2 regions of the Rossellomorea sp. ABR4_004 genome follow, and region 2 is predicted to be linked to the other one. Evidence: predicted binding sites of a transcription regulator. Region 2 holds the regulator's gene; the other holds the start of a gene.
The links. Region 2 encodes CtsR, which represses protease genes until heat stress. Its sites were predicted from a motif close to ATGGTCAATAAAGGTCAAACA; they were not measured.
Positions count from the first base shown of each region.

Region 1: a site for CtsR is predicted at 2,293-2,313, ahead of clpP (ATP-dependent Clp endopeptidase proteolytic subunit ClpP). Genes of this name have one in related genera too.

Region 1 is NZ_JBSWVM010000001.1:1,713,509-1,717,939, forward strand. It holds gene ACXAF2_RS08865 (hypothetical protein) at 177-1,427, opposite strand; tRNA gene ACXAF2_RS08870 (tRNA-Arg) at 1,713-1,784, opposite strand; gene clpP (ATP-dependent Clp endopeptidase proteolytic subunit ClpP) at 2,387-2,983, shown strand; gene ACXAF2_RS08880 (ATP-binding protein) at 3,134-4,431, opposite strand, start outside.
Region 2 is NZ_JBSWVM010000001.1:2,455,120-2,459,550, reverse strand. It holds gene clpC (ATP-dependent protease ATP-binding subunit ClpC) at 1-621, opposite strand, end outside; gene ACXAF2_RS12440 (protein arginine kinase) at 623-1,705, opposite strand; gene ACXAF2_RS12435 (UvrB/UvrC motif-containing protein) at 1,702-2,250, opposite strand; gene ACXAF2_RS12430 (CtsR family transcriptional regulator) at 2,270-2,731, opposite strand; rRNA gene rrf (5S ribosomal RNA) at 3,362-3,478, opposite strand; rRNA gene ACXAF2_RS12420 (23S ribosomal RNA) at 3,581-4,431, opposite strand, start outside.

The sequences.
Region 1 (4,431 bases), 740 kb from region 2:
GTAAAATCTCTTTACAAACACAGTAACTCTTCGAATTAATATACGCTCTCGTAGGGAAACCCTTATATTTTACTATTATTGTAAATTTCGTCATATCAAAATCCATTTAGTACAAAACTCACACCAAAAAAGCAGCCATAATTTGAATAAGTTCATGACTACTCTTCAAAAAAATATTAAACTAATTGAACCCAACGAATATAGAACATAAAAAACGGGTCTACGATATGCAAAATATCATCCTTAAAATCTATTGCAGGCTCACCTTCTATATCGTTCTTAGCAATCTTGTCCATTTGTTTTAATACACTAGTAATCTGGTGTTTTAATGGAACAGACTTGGGCTCTAATAAGTCTACTAGTTTCTGCCTAATATCCTCTGGTGTAACCCTTGATGTTTCTTGCATCTCACCCAAGGCTGCAAGGATCGCTTCATAGATATCTCCTTGTCTTCCTGATTTGAAGTTGCGTTCTTTTCTATCTCCCCTATTTGGCCCCATTGCTAATTTTTCAAAGATTACATTTGAAGTTGATGTTTGAACGATTTCTTCAAAAAAATCTTCATAGACAGGAATAGTAGTAATAGAGTTTTTAATATCTTGCCTAAAATAAATATCATTTTCAAAACAAAGTAATAAACAAAACTCTTGCATTAAATGAGGACTTCCAAATGCCTCTTTAGCAAAGTATTTCGCAATTTCTTCAGGAAAATTCACATTTAATGCTTCAAATCCTTTCTTTGCGATTTCTAGGAGTTCTTGTTCTTCCCAAGGTGAAATTTTTATTTGGAAAAGTCTACCTGTCATTTCATTTTCGACTTCTATAGCATCATAACTTCTATGAGGCACAGCTAATAATATTACTTTTAATCCTTCCAATACCCCACCTTTGAGAGCCCTAACTATACCTAGTTGCAGAGATCTATCAATATAATGAAAATCATCTATTAAAAGCGGGATACCATTTTCTATTAAAAAATCTATTGTTATCTGCTTTTTATCGAAAGTATATACATCTGTTGTCTTCGTACCTGTTTTTGATGATCGGTCAATTGTTGATCCAACTGAAGCCTTTCCAAATAAAGCATTAAAAGTCCCTTTTGCTTGAATTGAAGACTTCTTTCCATCTTCAGATGCCTCTTCATCATTTCTACCAATTGCTATCTGTAGTTTGCTAGTGATTATATTCCAGAGATCGTCTTCTTCGTTTATTTGTCCACCCATAACCCATACGCTATTTTCAGGAGGTATAACTTTATTGCAAAGGACACTCTTTCCTGATTTAGTGGGACCAGTTATAGAAATCATTTTACCTTTCATCTTTAAACTTCTTTTTAACTTGTTTTCCAAACGGAAATTATCCCTTGAAAAATAAGTTATACTCGGTAGTCCCCCAGCAGTAAAGACATCTTCAGTATTTAAATCCATTGGAATTCACCTTCATTAGTTGATTTCAATATTATACCATATATCCATATTATTCTTGAATCATCTTGAGTATCTTCTGAAATAGATTGAAAGGTTTGTTTGGAAAGTGAACTGGAGACAGATTTTCTTCGTTTGATGGGAATCACTCCTAAAGTTATTTATAGGAGCAATTTGAGGTATGCGTGGTGCTTTTCGTGGTATTTATGAACGAACTGCACCCATTAAAAAAGAGCATAAAAAAACCATCACGTTTTGTAAAAACACAATGGTTTCAGTAATTTGGTACGCCCTCGGAGGGAATCGAACCCCCATTTTAAGAACCGGAATCTTACGTGCTATCCGTTGCACCACGAGGGCATGAAATGAATAACCGTCACGAATATATATTATAAGCTAGAAAATACTTGTTTGCAATATTTTTATTCTTTAAGCCCTAACCTCATAAATGGTTGTTTCTTAAAGATGTGAAAGTTGATTGGAGTTCCTTTGTAAATAGTTTGATTTGCATTAGAATCTGTTTTTCTGTTTGTCTACCCTTATAATTAGTCATTCATAAAATAGAATCACAGAGTGGATTGAAGCGGAAGGCAATTGACTCCTGCGGGTAATAGAGGAAAAGTCGAGACCCCACAGGGCAGCGCCCGAGGAGGCTCGACTTCCTCCCCGCGGAAAGCAATTGCCTGCAGCGGAAAGGAACGGTCTTTGTTTTCACGCCGTAACTTATCAAAAGGTGGCTCCACTTATTTTCAAAGGAAATAAACTTCTACTGCAACCATAAACTTTACAAACACTCTCCCGTTTAAAAAAGGAATGAATGGGTATCATGTAGAAAGGATTTATATACAGGGGAATAAAGGAAACGTTTAGTTTGACCTTTATTGACCATGGGTGTATGATTACAGTACAAAGTGAATAAGTAATTCAGAAAAATAAAAAAGGATTTCTAAGGAGGAACGAGGATGAATTTAATTCCTACAGTAATTGAACAAACAAACCGCGGTGAACGTGCGTATGACATTTATTCACGTTTATTGAAAGACCGTGTCATCATGCTTGGAAGCGGCATTGATGACAATGTGGCAAACTCCATTGTAGCACAACTTCTTTTCCTTGAATCTGAAAACCCGGAGAAGGATATTTCGATTTACATAAACTCTCCTGGCGGAAGTATCACGGCGGGTATGGCAATCTACGATACGATCCAATACATCAAGCCTGATGTTCAAACGATTTGTATCGGTATGGCTGCTTCAATGGGTGCGTTCCTTCTTGCAGCAGGTGCAAAAGGCAAGCGATTGGCCCTTCCGAACGCTGAAGTGATGATTCACCAACCACTTGGTGGAGCTCAAGGTCAAGCTACAGAAATCGAAATTGCAGCGAAGCGCATTCTATTCCTTCGTGAAAAACTGAATCAAATCCTGGCTGATCGTACTGGTCAACCACTTGATGTGATTTCAAAAGATACAGATCGTGATAACTTCATGACAGCTGAAAGAGCGCTTGAATATGGATTGATCGATCGTATCATCACTCGTAATGAAATGAACAATAAGTAAAATTACTGAAAGCCCCTCCCGGAATTCCGTGAGGGGCTTTATATTTTTCTATCGGGAATAGTAAAAAAACCTTGCTATCTTCGAACCTGCACCTTCTATCTATGTAACCCCTCAAAAAAAGAGGCTTCCGTCACCGAAAGCCTCTCTCCTTTATTCTTTTTCAGCTTTTTTCTCACAAACCGGAATCAGAATCTCACCGTTCATCCCTTTTTTCAGTAAGAGATGCAGGATTGTTTTGGATAGCCTGCTGGGATGATATGGTTTCACCAAGTAATCATTGGCTCCCAGCGTGAGTCCTTTTTCTTTCTCATCCAACGCGGAGGATACGATGATCGGGACTTGGGAAAGCTCTTCATCCGCTTTCATCTTTTCTAATACATCCCACCCCGACATGCTACCTTCAAGCATAATATCGAGGACGATGGCATCTGGTTTCTCTTCCTGCATTTTTGTCAGGGCTTCGGTTCCTGACGGCGTGTGCTGTACCTTGAAACCACTGTCGGACAGCTCAGCTTTCAACAGGGATGCCAGATTGATATCGTCTTCAATGACGATGATATTCATCCCATCACCGCAATTCTCTTCTTCTTTGAAGGTTTCGATGGTCACGATTGGGAGACGTATGGTGAACACGCTCCCTCTCCCTTCTTCTGATGAAACGGTGATGTACCCATCATGGGTTTCGATGATCTCCTTCACGATGGTCAAGCCCAAGCCGGTACCGCCAATTCTTCTCTGGTCAGAATTATCGACCCGGTAAAATTTCGTGAAGAGGTTTGGAATGGCATCCTGAGGTATGCCGAGCCCTTCATCCCGGATATCGATAAGAATGCACTCCTCTCCTTCACGGAAATGGATGGTGATGGTACCTCCATCCGGGGAATACTTGATGGCATTGCTGATCAGGTTGGTGAATGCCTGAGACAATTTGTCCTTATCCCCAAGAACGATCGTGCAGTCTGTATCCCTAGCGATATTAAAGGAATGGTGAGGTGCGTTTACCTTCTGGGTATCAATCACATGTTGCATGACGGGAACGACATCTTCATATTTCTTCTCAAAGGTTTGACGTCCGGACTCCATTCGCTGGACGTCCAGGAAATCATTGATGAGGGACGTCAATCGCTTTGCTTCTTGATAGATCGTCGTTAAATATTTCTTCGTTCTTTCCGGTTTCAGTTCTTTTGTCAGCATCAGTTCCGTAAAACCAAGCACACTTGATAGAGGGGTGCGAAGCTCATGGCTGACCGTACTCACAAACTCTGATTTCATTTGATCGACTTCGAATTCTTTTGTGATATTCCTGTGTACAAAGATTGTCCCTATCTGTTCGTCTCCACGATAGAGGGTTTCAGAATAAACCTGGAATACTTCTTTACTATCCACCACGTGATAGGTAAGGAGATGCTTACCTGTCTTCCCCTCCGTCACAATCGTTTCATAGTACT
Region 2 (4,431 bases):
AATCAGGACCGGGTTATTCTTCGTACGTCGACTTAGCACTTCAATGACACGTTGAATTTCTTTGCTTCGTCCAATAACCGGATCTAAGCTTCCTTCACGGGCAATCGCCGTCAAGTCACGGGCTAAGCTATCAAGGGTAGGCGTATTGGCGTTTGCATTCCCACCGCCCTGGTGGTTACTTGAATCATTGCTGCCAAGTAACTGCAATACCTGCTGCCTTGCTTTATTTAAGCTGACTCCAAGATTACCAAGCACACGAGCGGCTACTCCTTCACCTTCACGAATCAAACCTAGTAAAATATGTTCCGTTCCTACATATGAGTGACCCAGTTTACGAGCCTCATCCATAGAAAGCTCAATCACTTTCTTCGCTCGGGGTGTATAATGGATCGTTTGAGATTTCTCGGTACCTTTTCCGATTAATCCTTCCACTTCTTTCTGAATCTTTTCAGGGCTCAGTCCCAACGCCGTAAGTGCTTTAGCGGCAATCCCTTCACCTTCGCGGACAAGTCCCAATAAAATATGTTCAGTACCAATATTACTGTGCGCCAGACGAATTGCTTCTTCTTGAGCTAATGCCAATACCTTTTGTGCTCTTTCTGTAAATCGACCAAACATCATATTATTTTTCCTCCTCACATGTATCTTTATCTAACTTAATTCGCTCCCGAATCAAAGAAGACCTTCTTATATCTCTTTCATTTGGTCTCAATGGACCTCCAGAATATTGTTGTAAAAATCCAGGTTGGGTTAAAATCATTAGTTCATTCAATATATTCTTAGATATAACTTTGATGTATCCTAAATCAATTCCAAGTCTGACATCCGATAAACACTTTGCTGCTTCCTTGGACTCGATAATTCTACTGTGCTCCAACACGCCAAGTGAACGAAAGATCCTATCCTCTAATTGTATGTTAGACGTTTTAACTAATGCGTCCCGTGCGGAGTGTTCTTTATCAATAATCTGCTTCACGACGCTCAATAAATCTTCCACAATATCTTCTTCTGATTTACCAAGTGTCGTTTGGTTCGAAATCTGAAAAATGTTCCCTAACGCCTCGCTGCCTTCTCCATAAATCCCTCTAACCACCAGACCTAATTGGTTAATGGCAGGAATGATCCGATTTAATTGCTGGGTCAGAACCAGACCAGGCAAGTGCATCATCACGGAAGCCCGAAGCCCAGTCCCCACATTAGTGGGACATGTCGTTAGATATCCATGTTTCTCATCAAAAGCAAAATCAAATTCACTTTCAAACCAATCATCAATCTGATTCGCTCTCTGTAAAGCTTCCTTCAATTGCAATCCTGGATATAAACACTGTATTCGAATGTGGTCCTCTTCGTTTACCATTATGCTAATATCTTCTTCACTGGATAGAAGGACAGCTCCATGATTCGTGTCCTCCGCTAAGTTAGGACTAATAAGGTGTTTCTCCATCAATACCCTCTTTTGGAGAGGCTGAATCTCACTTGTAGGTAAAAATTCCAATTCTCCTAAATTTTTTGGGTATAAAGAGAGCTTATCTTTCACGCGATCCACTATCTCTTTAGCTTCTTCAGATGAATATAAAGTGGAAAAACGAAAGTCCGTCATGTTTCTTGCGAGGCGGACCCGTGAACTAAGGACAATATCCGAATCCGGCCCTTCCTCATTCATCCAGGAGCTAACAGCATTTTGTAAAAACTTCTCCAGACTCATCCTTTATCTCCCCCCTCTTTATGAACATCCTTCTCCAGGGAGCGAATTTCGTCTCGTATCTCTGCTGCTTTTTCGAACTCTTCATCCGCAATCATCGTTTGCATATCCGATTTCAACTGCTGAATCTTCTTCTTGATGTGAATGGCTCCACCCATACGTTCCGGAACCTTCCCATGGTGCTCCACATTCCCACTATGAACGCGCTTTAATAGAGGAGTAAGTTCATCTTTAAACGTTTCATAACAATGGGCACAGCCGAAGCGTCCTACATTAATGAATTGCTGAAAAGTCATTTTACACTTTTCACACTGTAAAACCTCTGCCTTAGGAATTTCCGTTTCTTTTGCCTGCTTAAATGCAGGGGCTATATTAAGAAGACCTGCCAATAGATTGTTCACAGAGAACCCGGAAGACGAATCAAACATAAACATTTCACCCTTATCCTGAGCGCATTGTTCACATAAATGAACCTCTGTCTTTTCCCCATTTATCACCTTGGTAAAATGAAGGGTTGCAGGTCTTTCATTACACTCTTGACAAACCATCCTACTCACCTCTCAAAACTTACTCATATTTCAATGTATCCAGCATGGCCCTGAGCATTCTTCCCCTCAATACATCCCGTTCAGGTAAATCTACCATGATCACCGAGCGGTCCATTACGCTCAGCATAATCTTCGCTTCCCGCTCAGAAATAATATCCTCTTCCACTAACCGAAACACAATATCTGCCGCCGTATTCTGACTGATGGTTTGTGTTATTAAAGCTACTAGTTGATCAATAAGATGAACTTGATCGTGGGCCTTCACCTTCATGATTCTTATGTAGCCCCCGCCACCTCGTTTACTTTCTACTACATACCCTCGTTCTATCGTGAAACGGGTATTGATCACATAATTAATTTGAGAAGGAACACATTGAAACTTATCAGCGATCTCGCTTCTTTTAATCTCGACTATCTCACTTTCACTCAGTTCTAAAACATTCTTTAAATAACGTTCAATGATGTCGGATATGTTCCTCATCAAACCTCCTCCTCATTTTGACTTTGACTATATTTGACTATAATTATACAACCGTGTTTTAAACTTTGCAATTATGAAGTATGACCTTAGAAGTTTTCCTGTTTTAGGAAGGTTTTAAACGTGGGAATGTAAGATTGTTGGATAGAAATAAGGAATTGGGGCATTGGGAGTATGATGTTTTGTTTGTGAATTGTGGTGGGAGTTGATTATAGGGATAGAGGAAGAGAGGGCTTATTTGTGATGTGATGGAGGAAGAGTAGAAATTTATTACTTTGGATGGATCCTTTTAGAAAGGTTGTGGCTATTTGGGGGATCAGCTAAGGAAAGTGCTTTATTTTGTATCAAAGCTGGGAGTTTTCAGGGGTGAACTAAGTGTTAATAGTCGAGGATTCGCGGTAATTGCGTCGTTTTCGGTTGTTATTGCGTCATCATTTTATTTAATGCGTCTTTTTAGACCTTTATTGCGTCTTTTTTTTATTTAATGCGTCTTTTTCCATATTAGAACACCAAGACTCTGCTTCATCTAAGGTTAACTGTATAGAGATAGGAGCTTGGATTCACCGTCCAACACCGTTTCTGATGAAAAAACAAAAAAGAGCAGCCCCTAAGAGCTACTCTTTCTTCACATTCGCCTGGCGACGTCCTACTCTCACAGGGGGAGATCCCCCAACTACCATCGGCGCTGAAGAGCTTAACTTCCGTGTTCGGCATGGGAACGGGTGTGACCTCTTCGCCATTGTCACCAGACGACTATTCAATTGAAGGGTTGTTCCTTCAAAACTAGATAAAGAATTGATGTCAAGAAAGCCGAATACCGACCAATTGTTGTTCATTTCAAAATGACTCTTTGTGGTTAAGTCCTCGATCGATTAGTATCAGTCAACTCCACATGTCGCCATGCTTCCATCTCTGACCTATCTACCTAGTCATCTTCTAGGGATCTTACTCACATACGTGATGGGAAATCTCATCTCGAGGGGGGCTTCATGCTTAGATGCTTTCAGCACTTATCCCTTCCGCACATAGCTACCCAGCGATGCCTTTGGCAAGACAACTGGTACACCAGCGGTGCGTCCATCCCGGTCCTCTCGTACTAAGGACAGCTCCTCTCAAATTTCCTGCGCCCACGACGGATAGGGACCGAACTGTCTCACGACGTTCTGAACCCAGCTCGCGTACCGCTTTAATGGGCGAACAGCCCAACCCTTGGGACCGACTACAGCCCCAGGATGCGATGAGCCGACATCGAGGTGCCAAACCTCCCCGTCGATGTGGACTCTTGGGGGAGATAAGCCTGTTATCCCCGGGGTAGCTTTTATCCGTTGAGCGATGGCCCTTCCATGCGGAACCACCGGATCACTAAGCCCGACTTTCGTCCCTGCTCGACTTGTAGGTCTCGCAGTCAAGCTCCCTTGTGCCTTTACACTCTGCGAATGATTTCCAACCATTCTGAGGGAACCTTTGGGCGCCTCCGTTACTCTTTAGGAGGCGACCGCCCCAGTCAAACTGCCCACCTGACACTGTCTCCCACCCCGATAAGGGGCGCGGGTTAGAATTTCAATACAGCCAGGGTAGTATCCCACCGATGCCTCCACCGAAGCTGGCGCTCCGGCTTCCAAGGCTCCTACCTATCCTGTACAAGCTGTACCAAAATTCAATATCAGGCTACAGTAAAGCTCCACGGGGTCTTTCCGTCCTGT